DNA from 3 places in the Nonomuraea terrae genome. Region 2 is predicted to be linked to each of the others. Evidence: riboswitches for the same ligand, from Rfam matches in the RefSeq annotation. Region 2 holds a riboswitch; each other region holds the start of a gene.
The links. Region 2 has a riboswitch for cobalamin ahead of cobN (cobaltochelatase subunit CobN). Riboswitches for the same ligand answer to the same signal wherever they lie in the genome.

Region 1 (5,525 bases), on a different contig from region 2:
TACTTCTCCTTCACCAACGTCCTGGTCAAGACGGACCTGGGGGGCAACCCGGTCGGCTCGGTGACGGGCTTCACCGGCCACCTGGGCGACCTGGACTTCAACTCCCAGGACGGCCGCGTGTACGGCTCCCTGGAGTACAAGGAGCAGGAGTCGTTCTACATCGCGATCTTCGACGTCGACCGCATCACCAGCATGAACATGGACGCCCAGACCAGCGACGTCGTCAGGACGGTCTACCTCAAGGAGGTCGTGGACGACTACGTCGCCGACATGAACGGGGACGGCAGGTTCGACGGCAACGTCGGCAACACCCCCGACCACCGTTACGGCTGCAGCGGCATCGACGGCGTGGCCTTCGGCCCCGAGTTCGGAAAGCGGCACGGCAAGCAGAAGCTGACCGTCGCGTACGGCATCTACTCCAACGTGAACCGGCAGGACAACGACCACCAGGTCCTCCTGCAGTACGACGTCCAGCAGTGGAAGAAGTACGAGCGGCCGCTCACCGAGAGCGACCCGCACAAGAGCGGCCCCGAGCGCGTGGACGGCAAGTACTTCGCCTACACCGGCAACACCAGGTACGGCGTGCAGAACCTCGAGTTCGACGAGCACACCGGAAACTGGATGATGGCCGTCTACCGGGGTGTCAAGCCGCAGTTCCCCAACTACTCCTTCTTCATGGTGGAAAGCGGTGAGAAGCCCAGGACGGGCGAGATCGTCGGCCAGCCGGAGCCCGAGCAGGGCGAGCTCCTCACCCTGGCCCCCGGCGGGCTGGAGGACGCGGCCACCGGCGTCAGGGGCTGGGAGTTCACCGGCGAGTACGGCCTGGTCTCGCTCGGCGACGGCCGCTACTACGTCGCCAAGGCCGGGACGGTGACCGAGGACGGCGTCTCCAAGCACACCGGCGTCGCCGAGCTCTACCGCTGGACCGGCCAGACGCCGACGCCGTTCGTGAAGGGGTGATCCGAAGCCTTAGCGGTCTGTCATAAATCTTGTTAAGGTCGTCCCTCAATCCTCAAGTTCAGGTAAAGGGAGGGTCATGAGGGCCACCGCGAAGATCGCGATCGTTGCCTCCGTGCTGGCCGGGGCCGCCGTCCCGATGGCGGTGACGGCGCCCGCGGCCGGTGCGCAGGCCGCGCCGGCCTGGGTCGCCTATCACGGCGTCAGCGCGGCCGACAGCGTCAAGCGTTTCCACCAGCTCAGGGACCAGGGCTACCGGCCGATCACGGTGAACGTCTCCGACGGGCAGCGGTACGCCGCCGTGTGGGTCAAGGACGGTTCGTCCGCCGCGTGGGGCATGTGGCAGGGCATGTCGGCGAGCGGGTTCCAGAAGCGGTTCGACGCCGAGCTGAAGAACGGCCTGCAGCCGGTCTCCGTCTCGGCCACCGGGCCGGCGAGCTCGCCGGTGTTCGCCGCCGTCTTCGAGAAGAAGAGCAGCAAGTTCGTCTCGAAGTTCGGCCTCACTGCGTCCGCATTCGCCGCCGCCACCGAGAAGGCCGCCGACCAGGGGCTCGCGCTGACCTCCGTGGACGCGTACGGCACCCCGGGCGACATCCGGTACGCGGCCGTGTGGAGCGCCAACACCGGCGGCGCCTGGTACTACACCTACGGCAAGTCGCGGCAGCAGCACGAGGCCGAGTTCTACGCCAGGAAGGAGAAGGGTTTCCGGCCGGTCACGATCGCCGTGGCGCCCGACGGCACGTACACCGCCGTGTGGCGCAAGGACGGCGTCCAGTCGTGGGCGCACTACGTCGGCATGAACGGCTCCGGCTACCAGAAGCGCTTCGACGCCCTGAAGTCCAAGGGCCTGGCCCCCGTGCAGGTCAACGCCGAGAACGGCACGTACGCCGCGATCTGGCAGTAACGCGGGCTCAGCGTTTCGTCGCCCTGTCCGCCGTCGCGTCGGCGGCGTGGGCGATGGCCTGACCGGCGGTGCGCAGGCGGCCCGCGAGCTCGCGTTCCCCCGCCCGTCACCTCTCCAGGATGATCGTCGCCCGTCGTGCCACGGGCGACGATCGTCGTGGGCCGCCGCCGCCGTAGAAACGCGGCGTCAGGCCGGGTGCGCACCCCATCGGTCCTGATGGAGGACGGCGGCCAGCGGGCGCCGTCGTCGCCAGCCGTGCCGTTCCAGGTCAGGGGTCTCTTCGAGGTGGGTGACCGGGCCGAGGCACAGCCAGGCGACCGGGCGGATCCCGGTGGGGATGCCGAGCAGGTCCTGGACGAAGGGCTCGCGGTAGAACGACACCCAGCCGACGCCGAGCCGTTCGGCGGTCGCGGCCAGCCACAGGTTCTGGATGGCCAGGCACACCGAGTACAGGCCGGCGTCCGCGATGGCGTGACGGCCGAGCACCGCGGGGCCGCCCCTGTCCGCGTCATAGGTGACCACGACGGACAGCGTCGATTCGAGCACCCCATCGATCTTGATCCGGGCGAACCGCTGGGCGGCCTCGCCGTCGAGGGTGGCGGCGAAGGTGGCCCGCTCGTGCTGTACGTGGTCGTGGAAGGTGCCGCGGAGCCGGACGTCGCGCACCACGAGAAAGTCCCATGGCTGGGACAGCCCGACGCTGGGTGCGGCGTGCGCCGCCGACAACACGCGGTGCAGCACCTCGTCCGGCACGGGCTCGCCGGTGAACTGGCCGCGCACGTCGCGACGGCGGTGGATGACATCGTAAAGCTGGCTGTTCAAGGCAGGCTCCCGCTGCGTCGCGCCCCTGGTGGGGCGGTGGGCGCGAGGCCGGTCTTCGGACTCCCGGATCAACGCCTGACCGCCCGCCTTCCCAGCCCTCGCGGGCCAGTGGCTGTGCTGCGCACGTGGGCGGCGGCTTCCCGGTCACCGCGGCGGGCCCGTGCCGGAATCACACCGGCTTCCCGATTCTCCTCGCGACCGCGAGGCACCTCGCAACGTCTTGCCAGGGGGTATCGTAACCGATCACCGAAGTCGCGCTGCTTGGGATGTTTCCGGCCGATCGAGCGGCCTTGCCGAGGTGTGGCCTTGGCCCGCGGGGACGGCCGGGACCACCAGGCGGGGTGGTCGGTGGCCGGCCTCCTCGATCCGCCTCATGGTCGCGGTCCGCCGCCTACAGGGCCGACAGCAGTGCCGTCACCTGCTCCAGCGGCTCCTGGCCGATCGGGCGCACCGCGACCGTGCTCGCGCCGGCCGCCCACAGCGCCTTCACCTGCGCGGCCGCCTCCTGAGGAGTGCCGGAGGCCGTCGCCACGTCCTCCGGCGCGATGCCCAGGAAGCCCGCCTGCCCCTCCACCAGCGATCTGTCGACCTCGCCGCCGGTGTGCAGGTAGGTGAAGACCACCAGCTCGTGGTCGCCGTCCGCGCCGATCCGCTCGACGATGCCGGGCAGATCGGCGGGCCCCACGCCCTCGGGCACGATCGTGCCCTGCGCCACGCGGCCGGACAGCGCCAGCGAACGCGGCCCCTTCACCCCGGCCAGCACGGGCGGCGGCACCGCCGGCGGATGCACGAGCGACACCCCGTCGAGCCGCACCGCCCTGCCGTCGAGGGTGACCGTCTCACCGCGCAGCAACGCCCGTACGGACGTGATCGTCTCCTCCAGGAGGGTCAGCGGCGACGGCACGGCCGCGCCCACCTGGCGCATCCACTCCGGAACGCCGTGCCCGATGCCGGCGGCCAGCCGGCCGGGGTGCAGGCGGGCCAGGTTGGCCAGCTCCATCGCCAGCAGCATGGGGTTGCGCAGCGGCGCGGGCGTGATGCCGATGCCGACGCGCAGCCGCGAGGTGACGGCCAGCGCCGTGGCCGCCGCCGAGATGCCGCCCGTCCAGCCGAGGTCCTCGACCACCCACAGATCGTCCACGACCGTCTCGTCGAGCGCCCGCGCGAACGGGACCAGCCGCTCGGGCGGCAGATCGCGGTCGAACATGACTCCCAGCCTCATGGTGCCCTGCAGTAGTAGCGGAACAGCCGCCCGGTCTCCGAGTACCCGGCGCGCAGGAAAGCGGCGGCGGTCGGCACGTTGCCGACGTCGGTGCCGGCGATGACGCGTTCGACGCCGGCCTCGGCGAGCGTGCGGGTGCCCCTGGCCAGGAGGTCGTCGACGTAGCCGTGACCGCGGTGCTCGGGGACGACGCCGATGTAGGCGATGGAGCGGTCGTCGGGGGCGACCAGTCCGACGGGGGAGTCGCCGAGGTAGCCGATGACGAACCAGTCGGGCTCGGCCTTGCGGTTGACCAGGTCGTCGTACACCCAGCGGGCCTCGTGCTCGGCGCCGACCCTGGCGACCTCGGTGCGCGTGTCGTGGTCGAGCGAGCCCTCGGAGATGCGGACGAGGAGGTCGATCACCTCGGACGGGTCCATCCGGCGCGCCGGCCGGTACGTCAGCCGGCCCCGGTCGTCGGGCAGGTCGTCGGGCAGGTCGTCGGGCAGGTCGTCGGGCAGGTCGTCGGGCAGGTCGCCGCCGGCCGCCCATGCGAGCAGCAGCCGCTCGACCTCCATGACGAACCCGGCCCCGATCAGGGCCTGGTGCGCGACGGCGCGATCGGCGGCGGGGGTGAGCCCCGGCTTGAGTGAGATGTCGTGGATCGTCTTGGCCACCCCCATCTCCTGGAGGCTCCGGCGCAGCAGCGCGGCGGCGGCCTCGGGATCGGGGCCGGGGTCGAACTGCCAGACGAGCACCGGGTCCGCGCCTTGGTAGGGGGCCCAGTAGGCCAGGTGGGCCCGCCCTTCGGCGAAGCACCACTCGGGGCGGGTCCGGCCGCCTTCGCAGGCCGCCCGCAGCTGGGCGCGCGCAGGCTCGGGGAACCGGTCGATCAACGTGAAGCCCTCCGCGCGTGAGGGGGCGCTCCCGCGAGTGCCCGCGATGACCTGACCATGCTCTCGCAGGTTCGGCACATCTCGCGCCGGGTCAGGCGGCGTCGGCCAGTGACGCGTGCGCCTCGCGGAGGGAATCGCTCGTCTCGAAGTGGCGGTCGAGGTTGGTGATCGTCAGCAGGTGGCGGATCATGCCGGGCGCGAGCACCAGGATCATCCGGCCGCGCTGGCGCCGGACCTGGTTGAGCGTGGCCACGAGCACCCCGAGCCCGACCGAGTCGCAGAACGGCACCTCGGTGAGGTCGAGCACCACCTTGAGCGGATCGGCGGCGGTCAGCACCTGTTCGAGCTCGGCCCGCAACCGGGGGGCTCCGGCCACGTCGAGGTCGCCCACGACATGGATCACCGTACAGGGGTCCTCTCGCCAGCACCTGACCACCATGGGACTCACCTGCCCGACCCGCCGAAAGTTATGCTCATTTCTTACATATGTTCTGCATTGCCGTTTTAGTCGTTGGTGTAACACTCGGCTTGGCGGTTGGTGCGGAACTGGGCTTTTGCTGGCGAACTTTCAGCTGGTCGGAGCCGAGAACGAGCTCGATGCCGTCGATGTCCACTTCGCGGAGCTCGGCGCCTGGAATGGCCTCGGCCACGACTTTCGCCGATTGTTCCAAACCCGCGCCATAACGGATGACCGTTTTGCGGTAATCCTTCTGATTTGTGTTTCCGGGCTGCCCCGGCACCTTGA
Region 2 (5,525 bases):
CAGCTGCCACGTACGGCTGCGCGAGGCCGGGTTGTACAACGCCAGCACCAGGTCCGCGCGGGCGGCGGCCTCCAGCCGGCCGGCCACCACCTCCCACGGCTTGAGCAGGTCCGACAGCGACAGCACGCAGTAGTCGTGCCCCAGCGGCGCACCCACCCGACTGGCCACCGCCTGCGCGGCCGTCAGCCCGGGGACCACCCGCACCGGCACGTCGGGGAAGTCCGCCGCGACCTCCAGCACCGCGCTCGCCATGGCGAACACGCCCGGATCCCCGGACGACACCACCGCCACCCGGGCGCCCTCGCGGGCCAGCTCCAGCGCGTGCCGGGCCCGCTCGGCCTCCACCCGGTTGTCGGTACGGTGCCGCCGCTGGCGCGGGTTCGGCGCCACCCGGTCCACGTACGGGCCGTAGCCGACGATGTCGGTGGCCGCCGCCAGCGCCTCCTGCGCCTCCGGCGTCAGCCACGGCCGCCCCGCCGGGCCGAGCCCGACCACCACGACCTCGCCCGCGGTCGCGGCGGGCGCGGGCTCGGGCACGAACGTCCGTTCGGACGGGCTGGCGAGCAGGGCCATCGAGAAGTACGGCACGCCGTCCGGGTCCACGTCCTTCAGCGGCGCGACCCGCTGGGCGGCCATGGTGGCGCGCTCGACGTACCAGGCGTCGTCCAGCCGGCCGGCCTGCGCCAGGGCGTCGCGGACCTTGCCGAACGTCCGCCCCAGCTTGAGCACCGCCGCCGAGTCGGTGCCGGCCAGCTTCTCGGCCAGCACGTCGGCGGGCAGCGTGCCGGGCAGCACGGTGAGCACCTCGTCCCGCTCGACCAGCGGCCGGCCGAGCACGGCGGAGGCGGCGCTGACCGAGGTCACCCCGGGCACCACCTCGGTCGGGAAGCGGTGGGCGAGCCGCTTGTGCATGTGCATGTACGAGCCGTAGAACAGCGGGTCGCCCTCGGCCAGCACGACCACGGTCCGCCCGGCGTCCAGGTGGGCGGCCAGCCGCTCGGCGCAGTCGGCGTAGAAGTCGTCCAGCGCGCCCTGGTAGCCGCCCGGATGGTCGGTGGTCTCCGTGGTCAGCGGGTAGAGCAGCAGCTCCTCGATCTGGCCGTCCCGCATGTACGGCTCCGCGATCGAGCGGGCGATGCTGCGCCCGTGCCGGGCCGAGTGGTAGGCGAGCACGTCGGCCGCGCCGATCAGCCGCGCCGTCTTCACCGTGACCAGCTCCGGATCCCCCGGTCCGAGCCCCACCCCGTACAGCCGTCCCGTCACCGCGTTCACTCTTCCTCGCTCGCGATGGCGTTGACCGCCGCCGCCGTCATGGCACTGCCGCCGCGGCGGCCGTGCACCACCAGGTGATCCAGGTCGCTGTCGGCCAGCGCCCGCTTGGACTCGGCCGCCCCGATGAAGCCGACCGGGATGCCGAGCACCGCGGCCGGTCGGCCCGCGCCCTCGGCGACCAGCTCCAGCAGCCGGAACAGGGCCGTCGGCGCGTTGCCCACCGCGACCACCGCGCCGTCGAGGCGGTCGCGCCACAGTTCGAGTGCGGCGGCGCTGCGGGTGGTGCCGAGCCTCGCGGCCAGGTCCGGCACGCTCGGATCGGTCAGCGTGCAGACCACGTCGTTGTCGGCGGGCAGGCGGCGCCGGGTGACGCCGGCGGCGACCATGTTCGCGTCGCACAGCACGGGCGCGCCCCGGCGCAGCGCCTGCCTCGCGCGGACGACCACGGACGGCGACCAGTCCAGGTCCGTCACGAGGTCGGTCATGCCGCAGGCGTGGATCATGCGTACCGCCACCTGCGCCACCTCGGGCGGCATCCCGTCGAGGTCGGCCTCGGCGCGGATCGTGGCGAACGAACGCCGGTAGATCTCGGCTCCGTCGCGGATGTAGTCGGTCAAGGGTGCCTTTCCTCGTATCCGTCGCCGGTGGCGACCATCTGCACGACATCACCGCGGGGGAGTCCGCAGCGGCGTTCGCAGCCCGCCCAGTGCACGGGCGTCGGTGGGGGAGCGTCCAGGGCGGCCACCCAGCGGCGGGCGTCCTCCTGCACGTCGGCGCGTGACTTGGCGCATCCCGGACGGCCGGTGCAGGCGGTCACGCCGATCCAGGGGGAGGCCGGGTCGGTGACCAGCCCGGCCGCGCTGAGCGCTTCGGCCGCGTGGTCGGCCGCCTCGGGGGCCAGGTCCAGCAGGATCACGCTGCGCCACGGTGTCAGCCGCACGGGCGCGCCTTGTGCGGCGATCGCCACCGCCTGCGCGCCGCTGAGCCGCCCGAGCGGCACGACGGCCTCCAGCGCCACCCGCCCATCCCGCTGCGGGACGACCCCGGCCCGCCGCGCGCCGGACTCCCCGGAGGGCCGGGGCACCGTGGCGGAGCCGTCCAGGCCGAGGCGCGCGGCGATCCGGGCGGCGCCGTCCGGGATCTCGGCGAGACGCCAGGACTGGGCGCGTTCGTCGAGGAAGGCTTCGGCGGCGGCGAGCATGAGGCCGGCGGCGGTCCGGGCGTCGGCGGGGAGCGCGGTGCCGGCGCCGGCCAGGAGGAGGCCGTGGCCGGGAACGTACGTGATGTCGGCGTTCAGGCCGATGACGTCGCCCGTGCCGTCGTCCACGGCGAACAGGAAGCGGCCCGGCAGGTCGGCCAGGCGGGGGCGGGCGCACAGGGCGCGGTCCAGGGCCTCCACCAGGGGTTGCGGGTCGAGGAGGCCGTGCGGGCCGCGTCCGCCGAGGGGTGAGGCGACGATGTTGCGTACGCGCTCGTGGGCGGGGGAGGGCAGGAGGCCGGCGGCGGCGATCCGCGCGGCGAAGTCCCCGGGGGAGCGCAGGCCGCGCACCTGGACGTTCGCCCGGGAGGTCAGCTCGATCACGCCCGAGCCGAGCCGCGCCGCGCACGCGGCCAGCTCCCTGAGCTGGGCGGCGGAGATCGCGCCGCCGGGCACGCGGACGCGGGCGAGCGCGCCGTCGGCGGCCTCGTGCACCTGCAGAGCGCCCGGGCAGGCATCGGGACGCACACGCTCGGGGGTGGTTTCGCCTGCTTCCGGGACGTCGAGGTGGCCAGGGACGGGGGTGTGCGGCTGGAGCGGTCCCGGGCCGGCGGCGGGAGGCGCTTGCCCGGAATAGTCGGCTATGGGCACGAGGAGGATGGTAACGCCACTTCTGTGAAGCGGCAGTTCTGCCGTAGGCTCCCGGTAGGCGATGGCAAAGGGAGGAAGCCGGTGCGAAACCGGCGCGGTCCCGCCACTGTGACTGGGGAGCGAACCCCACCGCAAGGCCACTGCCCGGCGACGGGTGGGAAGGTCGGGGTGAGCGCTGATCCGGGAGCCAGGAGACTCCTGCCGTCGCGTCACCCGCTACTGGGGCGAGGACCCCGAGGGAGGATTGCGCCGTGCCAGGCGACAGCCGTACCGTCCTGCTGCTCTCCACTTCCGACACCGACCTGCTGAGCGCCCGCGCCGGCGGCGCGGCCTACCGCCTGGGCAACCCCGCCAGGCTCGCCCCTGACGACCTGCCCGAGCTGCTGGAGGGCGTCGACCTCGTCGTGGTACGGCTCCTCGGCGGCCGGCGCGCCTGGGAGGAGGGCCTCGACGCGCTGCTGGCCGGGCCGCGCCCGGTCGTGGTGCTGGGCGGCGAGCAGGCTCCGGACGCCGAGCTGATGGAGCTGTCCACGGTCGCCGGCGGTGTGTGCGCCCAGGCCCACGCCTACCTGGCGCACGGAGGGCCGGACAACCTGACCGAGCTGCACGCGTTCCTGTCGGACACGGTGCTGCTGACCGGGCACGGGTTCGCCCCGCCCGCCCCGACGCCGTCGTGGGGGCGGCCGGCGCGCGAAGCCCGGTCCACGCGCGGGCCGGTGATCGGCGTGCTCTACTACCGCGCGCACCACTTGGCGGGCAACACCGCGTTCGTCGAGACGCTCTGCGCGGCCATCGAGGACGCCGGCGGTCAGGCGCTGCCGGTCTTCTGCTCGTCCCTGCGCACGGCCGAGCCCGAGCTGATCGAGACCCTGCGTACGGCTGACGCGCTGGTCGTGACCGTACTGGCGGCGGGCGGCGCGCGCCCGGCCACGGCGGGCGCGGGCGGCGACGACGAGGCGTGGGACGTCGGCGCGCTGGCCACGCTGGACGTGCCGATCCTGCAGGGTCTCTGCCTGACCACCTCCCGGCAGGCGTGGGAGGAGAACGACGACGGCCTGTCCCCGCTGGACGCGGCCTCGCAGGTGGCGATCCCCGAGTTCGACGGGCGGATCATCACCGTGCCGTTCTCGTTCAAGGAGATCGACCGCGACGGGCTCACCGTCTACGTCGCCGACGCCGAGCGGGCCGCACGGGTGGCCGGCATCGCGGTACGTCACGGGCTGCTCCGCCACACCGCGCCCGCCGAGCGGCGGCTGGTGGTGATGTTGTCGGCGTACCCGACGAAACACTCCAGGATCGGCAACGCGGTCGGCCTGGACACCCCGGCCAGCGTCGTCCGGCTGCTGACCCGGCTCGCCGAGGCCGGGTACGACGTGGGCGAGGGCTTCCCCGGCGTGGCCGCGCAGGACGGCGACGCGCTGATCCACGCCCTGATCGCCGCCGGCGGCCAGGACCCCGACTGGCTCACCGAGGAGGCCCTCGCGGCCAACCCGGTACGCATCTCCGCCGCCTCCTACGAACGCTGGTACCGCACGCTGCCCGAGGAGCTGCGGGCCGGGATGGAACGGCACTGGGGGCCGCCGCCGGGCGAGCTGTTCGTGCACGAGGGCGACATCGTGCTGGCCGCGCTGCGGGCCGGGAACGTCGTGGTGATGGTGCAGCCGCCGCGCGGCTTCGGCGAGAACCCGATCGCGATCTACCACGACCCCGACCTGCCGCCCAGCCACCACTACCTGGCCGCCTACCGCTGGCTCTCCGAGGAGTTCGGCGCGCACGCGATGGTGCACGTCGGCAAGCACGGCAACCTGGAGTGGCTGCCGGGCAAGTCGGCGGGCCTGTCGGCCGCCTGCGGCCCCGACGCGGCCATCGGGGACCTGCCGCTGGTCTACCCGTTCCTGGTGAACGACCCGGGGGAGGGCACGCAGGCCAAGCGGCGGGCGCACGCCGTGCTGGTGGACCACCTGGTGCCGCCGATGGCGCGGGCGGAATCGTACGGCGACATCGCGCGGCTGGAGCAGCTGCTCGACGAGCACGCCACGATCGCCGCGATGGACCCGGCCAAGCTCCCCGCGATCCGGGCGCAGATCTGGACGCTGATCCAGGCCGCCCGGCTCGACCACGACCTGGGGCTGGCGGACCGGCCGCACGACAGCGAGTTCGACGACTTCCTGCTGCACGTCGACGGGTGGTTGTGCGAGGTGAAGGACGCGCAGATCCGCGACGGCCTGCACGTCCTCGGCCAGGCGCCGGCCGGGGCGGCGCGGGTGGACCTGGTGCTCGCGATGTTGCGGGCCCGTCAGATGTGGGCGGGCCGCGAGACGCTGCCCGGCCTGCGCGAGGCCCTCGGCCTGGCCGAGGACGGCACGGCGGGTCTCGGCGCCGTGGACCGAGCGGAGGCGACGGC
Region 3 (5,525 bases), on a different contig from region 2:
GAGTTCCGCTACCGCAACCCGGTCGTCGACCCCGACACGCTCTACGTCGCCATCAGCCAGTCGGGGGAGACCTACGACACGCTCGCCGCCGTGCAGGAGCTCAAGCGCAAGGGCGGCCGGGTCATCGGCATCGTCAACGCGGTCGGCAGCGCCATCGCCCGCGAGGTCGACGGCGGCATCTACCTGCACGCCGGCCCCGAGGTCTCGGTGGCCTCGACCAAGGCGTTCACCTCGACGGCGGTGGCGTTCGCGCTGCTCGCGCTGCACCTCGGACGGGTGCGTGACCTCTCGCCCGCCGACGGGCGGCGCATCGTGGAGGGCCTGCGCCGGCTGCCCGGGCAGATCGGGGAGATCCTCGCCCAGAGCGACAAGATCGCCGAACTGGCCAAGAAGTACGCCGGTCACCCGAGCATGATGTTCGTCGGCCGCGTGCGCGGCTACCCGGTCGCCCGCGAGGGCGCGCAGAAGCTCAAGGAGATCTCGTACGTCCACGCCGAGGCGTACCCGGCGAGCGAGCTCAAGCACGGCCCGCTCGCGCTGATCGGCCCGGACATGCCGACGGTCGCCATCGTCCCCGATGACGAGCTGCTCGACAAGAACCTCACGACGCTCGGCGAGATCCGCGCCAGGGGCGGCCAGGTGCTCATGGTCGGTCACCGCGAGCCCTCCGCCAAGCTGGCCGACGACGTGATCGTGATCCCGAGGAACGAGATCGAGCTCGACCCGATCCTGCTGGCGATCCCGCTGCAGCTCTTCGCGTACTACGCTGCTGTGGCGCTGGGCCGCGACGTGGACAAGCCGCGCAACCTAGCCAAGAGCGTGACAGTTGAGTAATTAACTCTATTTCAGCAACAATCATCCCAGGGTAGTGTTATTCCGCTGCTGACGACATAAATTCGATATGTGCGGCAGCAGTTCGATCAGCAGCGGCCTCATCCCGCCCGCATGTACGACTACATGCTCGGCGGGAAGGACAACTACGCGGTCGATCGCCAGGCCATCGATCAGCTCGCCGAGCTGATCCCGGAGGCGGTCCCGCTGGCCCGCGCGAACCGGGCCTTCCTTCAGCGTGCCGTACGCTACGTCGCCCGCGCCGGAGTCCGGCAGTTCCTCGACCTCGGCAGCGGGCTGCCGACCCAGGGCAGCGCGCACGAGGTCGTGCCCGAGGCGCGGGTGGTCTACGTCGACAACGATCCGGTGGTCGCCGAGCACGCGCAGAGCCTGCTCCGGCCGGGGCCTGGCCGGACCGGCCTGGCCAGGTTCGTCCAGGCCGACCTGCTCGATCCCGAGGACGTGCTGACCAGGGCCCGGGAGTTCCTCGACCTGGACGAGCCGGTCGGCGTGCTGCTGGTGTCGATCCTGCACTTCCTGCCCGACTCCGCCGACCCGCTGGGGGCGGTGGCGGTGCTGCGGGAGCGGATGGCGCCGGGCGGGTTCCTGGTGATCTCCCATGCGACGACACGGGTCACGACGCAGGTCACGACACGAGTCACGACACGGGCCACGACGCGGGCCACGACTGCGGCGCGCCCGCAGGAGCGCGAGCGGCCCCGGGCCTCCGGGGGGCGCGGGGCCGACCGGACACCGGCCGAGATCCGCGCGTTCTTCGGCGACTTCCCGCTGGAGCCGCCGGGGCTCGTCCAGGCCACCGACTGGCGCCCGGACCGGCCCAAACTGGTCGGCGACTGGTCGCTGCCGTCCTCGCTCATGGCCGGTGTCGGGAAGAAAGCCAAGTAAACCCGAATATCACGAAAAATCGCCAATAATAGCGATTCTGAGTGTTGACCACGAGCCGCGTGTACAGCCATGTGTAATGGGTTAATAACCATGGGTAATGGACGGTTCGGGACAGACGCGCATGCCCCGCAGGCGGTTCATCGCCTGGGGGCTCGGCGCGATCGCGGCCGCCGCCGGGTGCGGGGCGGAGCGCGTCTCCGGCGGCGCGGAGGTCCTGCGTACGCGGTTCTCGGTCAACCCCGGCGGGCAGCAGTGGGCGCGTGTCGCGCGGACGTTCGGCGGCGTGGCCCGCTCGGCCGGGTTCCAGACCGGCGCCGGCACCCCGATCACTGTGGTCGGGCTGCCCGCGCTGTCGGCCGCCGAGCTCAACGACGGCCAGGGCGTGGCCGGTGTCACCACCCCGCTGGCCAGGCTCAGCGGCGAGGTCGAGGTCGTGGTCGTGCCCGCCGCCTCCCCTCTGAAGGACTTCGGCGACTTCGGCGCGCAGCTGCTCGCCCGGCCCGCCCAGACGCCGGTGACCGGCGGGCCGCAGGGTGAGCCCGACCACCTGCTCTTCGGGCTGATCGCCAAGGGCCTCGGCGCCGACACCCGCCAGGTCGACTACACCGGTTACCCCAGCGGCAACGAGGCCGCCACCGCGCTGCTGGCGGGCAAGGCCGTGGCCGCCGCCGGGCCGTTGTCGGAGTGGCGGTTCAACATCGGCAGGGGCCGGGTGCGGGCGCTGGCCGTGTCGTCCGCCCAGCGGCTGCCCGGCCTCGACGCGCCGACCCTGCTGGAGTCGGGCGTGCGGGTCGACTTCACCAACTGGGTGGCCGCGTTCGGGCCCGACGGCATGGGTGAGGAGAGCCGCGAGTGGGCGCTGCGCATGTGCGACGACGTGCTGGGCGCGCCCGGCTGGGAGGCCGCCTGCCGGGCGGCCGGCTGGCTGTCGCTGCCGCTCGTCGGCGACGACTTCGAGCGCTGGCTCGGCTCCGAGGTCGCCCGGACGCGGGCCGTGATGCACGGTCTGGGGCTGATCAACTCCACCCGAGCCACAACATGCTGGGGTAGTTGCGGGAACGGCCACTAGATGTAGGATCCTCGTCGTCGCTGGTTCGCCTCCCCCTGAGGCGGAGCAAAAGGGAACCCGGTGTGATTCCGGGGCTGCCCCGCAGCGGTGAGCGGGAACGACCGCCGTCATGTGCACTGGAGCGGATCCGGGAAGCGACGGCCAGTAGGCGCCATGGAGCACGCCCGCGAGCCCGAAGACCTGCCGGCGACTCCGGGCCGCGTGCCCGGAGGCAATGTTCAGGGCCTCGAGGGTGGGCTGAGGGCGTGACGCGGCCGGGTGCTCCGGTGTCGCGGTGCTCTGGCGTGCCCTCACGGGGATGACTTCGCGAGGAGAAAGAGCACGTGACTCAGATCGTTGGGGTTGACCGCCGCCTGGCCATCGAGGAGGCCGCCGCCCGGGTGATCGCCGACCCGGCCAACTCCCGGCTCGCCGCCCGGCTGCTGGCCGAGGAGATCGCCGAGGAGACCGCGGCGCACGGCGTGCGGTCGTTCTCCGAGTCGATCGCCGCCACCCACGCGGCCGGGCTGATCCAGGACGGGCTGGCGGAGTTCGTGGCCGCGCACGCGGCCGAGCTGGACGGGCTGATCTCGCGGGAGGCGGACGACCGGTTCGAGTACTTCGGGCTCCGCACCGTCCACGACCGCTACCTGCTACGCCATCCGAAGACCCGGCGGGTGCTGGAGCGGCCGCAGCACTTCTTCCTGCGGGTGGCCTGCGGGCTGTCGGAGACCGTCGCCGAGGCCGCCGAGCTGTACGCGCTGATGTCGACGCTGTCGTACCTGCCCAGCTCGCCGACGCTGTTCAACTCGGGGGCGCGCCGCCCGCAGCTGTCGTCCTGCTTCCTGCTCGACTCGCCGCGCGACGAGCTGGAGGCCATCTACGACCGGTACGGCCAGGTCGCCCGTCTGTCCAAGTACGCCGGCGGCATCGGCGTCTCCTGGACCCGGGTGCGCTCGCGCGGCTCTCTGATCCGGGGCACGAACGGCCTGTCCAACGGCATCGTCCCCTGGCTGCGCACGCTCGACTCGTCCGTGGCGGCGGTCAACCAGGGCGGCCGGCGCAAGGGCGCGGCCTGCGTCTACCTGGAGACCTGGCACGCCGACATCGAGGAGTTCCTCGAACTGCGCGACAACACCGGCGAGGACGCCCGCCGCACCCACAACCTCAACCTGGCCAACTGGGTGCCCGACGAGTTCATGCGCCGCGTCGAGGCCGACGAGACCTGGTCGCTCTTCGACCCGAAGGACGTGCCCGACCTGACCGACCTGTACGGCGAGGCGTTCACCGCCGCCTATCGCGCGTACGAGGCCGAGGGCCGGTTCGCCCGCCAGATCCCCGCGCGGACCCTGTACGGCCGGATGATGCGCACGCTCGCCCAGACCGGCAACGGCTGGATGACCTTCAAGGACGCCGCCAACCGCACCTCCAACCAGACCGCCCGCCCCGAGAACGTCATCCACCTGTCGAACCTCTGCACCGAGATCCTCGAGGTCACCAGCGACGCCGAGACGGCCGTGTGCAACCTCGGCTCGGTCAACCTGGCCGCCCACCTCGCCGGCGGCGACCTCGACTGGGAGCGGCTGCGCCGGACCGTCCGCACCGCCGTGCGTTTCCTCGACCGCACCATCGACCTCGGCTTCTACCCGACGCCCGAGGCGGAGGCGGCCAACAAGCGGTGGCGGCCGATGGGGCTCGGCGTGATGGGCCTGGCGGACGTGTTCTTCACGCTGCGGCTGCCCTTCGACTCTCCGCGGGCGCGGGAGCTGTCCACCAGGATCGCCGAGGAGATCGCGCTCGCCGCGTACGACACCTCGGCGGACCTGGCGGCCGAGCGCGGCCGGCACCCGTCGTACGACGAGACCAGGGCGGCAGGGGGAGTGCTGCACCCCGACCACTACGGGGTGAGCTCGCCGCGCTGGGAGGCGCTCCGGGAGAAGATCGCCGTGACGGGGCTGCGGAACTCGCTGTTGATCGCCATCGCGCCGACCGCCACGATCGCCTCCATCGCCGGTTGCTACGAGTGCATCGAGCCGCAGGTGTCCAACGTGTTCAAGCGCGAGACGCTGTCGGGCGAGTTCCTGCAGGTCAACCGCTATCTGGTGGCCGACCTGCAGGCGCGCGGGCTGTGGACGCAGGAGATGCGCGACGCGATCAAGCGGGCCGACGGCTCGGTGCAGACGGTGCCCGGCATCCCCGACGACCTCAAGCTGCTGTACCGCACGGCCTGGGAGCTGCCGCAGAAGGCGCTCATCGACCTGGCCGCGGCGCGGCAGCCGTACGTCGACCAGGGGCAGTCGCTCAACCTCTTCATGGCCAGCCCGACCATCGGCAAGCTCTCCTCGATGTACGCCTACGCCTGGAAGAGCGGCCTGAAGACGACGTACTACCTGCGCTCACGCCCGGCGACCCGGATCTCCCAGACGACGGTCGCCCAGCCCACGCCGGCCCAGCCCGTCGCGGACGTGATCGCCTGCTCCCTTGAGAACCCCGAGACCTGCGAAGCGTGCCAGTGAAGGAGATCTTGTGATGTTGCTCGACCCCGGGATGGATCTGACGCTCCGCCCGATGCGCTACCCCGACTTCTACGAGCGTTTCCGCGCGGCCATCCGCAACACGTGGACGGTCGAGGAGGTGGACCTGCACACCGACCTCGCCGACCTGGCGAAGATGACGCCGCAGGAGCGGCATTTGATCAACCGGCTGGTGGCGTTCTTCGCGACCGGCGACTCCATCGTGG

Region 1: it holds a riboswitch for cobalamin, as region 2 does, so the genes downstream of both, bluB (5,6-dimethylbenzimidazole synthase) here and cobN (cobaltochelatase subunit CobN) in region 2, are expected to answer to the same signal.
Region 3: it holds a riboswitch for cobalamin, as region 2 does, so the genes downstream of both, ACIBP6_RS25140 (ribonucleoside-diphosphate reductase subunit alpha) here and cobN (cobaltochelatase subunit CobN) in region 2, are expected to answer to the same signal.

The regions. Positions count from the first base shown of each region.
Region 1 covers NZ_JBITLL010000007.1:86,949-92,473, forward strand. Annotated here, with positions in the region: gene ACIBP6_RS34500 (hypothetical protein) at 1-960, shown strand, start outside; gene ACIBP6_RS34505 (hypothetical protein) at 1,037-1,861, shown strand; gene bluB (5,6-dimethylbenzimidazole synthase) at 2,048-2,683, opposite strand; cobalamin riboswitch at 2,713-2,911, opposite strand; gene ACIBP6_RS34515 (LLM class flavin-dependent oxidoreductase) at 3,075-3,890, opposite strand; gene ACIBP6_RS34520 (GNAT family N-acetyltransferase) at 3,902-4,780, opposite strand; gene ACIBP6_RS34525 (STAS domain-containing protein) at 4,872-5,183, opposite strand; gene ACIBP6_RS34530 (LCP family protein) at 5,254-5,525, opposite strand, start outside.
Region 2 covers NZ_JBITLL010000001.1:563,456-568,980, forward strand. Annotated here, with positions in the region: gene ACIBP6_RS02725 (precorrin-2 C(20)-methyltransferase) at 1-1,263, opposite strand, end outside; gene ACIBP6_RS02730 (precorrin-8X methylmutase) at 1,269-1,889, opposite strand; gene cobG (precorrin-3B synthase) at 1,886-3,121, opposite strand; cobalamin riboswitch at 3,139-3,337, shown strand; gene cobN (cobaltochelatase subunit CobN) at 3,373-5,525, shown strand, end outside.
Region 3 covers NZ_JBITLL010000005.1:287,744-293,268, reverse strand. Annotated here, with positions in the region: gene glmS (glutamine--fructose-6-phosphate transaminase (isomerizing)) at 1-834, shown strand, start outside; gene ACIBP6_RS25150 (SAM-dependent methyltransferase) at 904-1,737, shown strand; gene ACIBP6_RS25145 (tripartite tricarboxylate transporter substrate-binding protein) at 1,835-2,806, shown strand; cobalamin riboswitch at 2,811-3,008, shown strand; gene ACIBP6_RS25140 (ribonucleoside-diphosphate reductase subunit alpha) at 3,130-5,301, shown strand; gene ACIBP6_RS25135 (ribonucleotide-diphosphate reductase subunit beta) at 5,315-5,525, shown strand, end outside.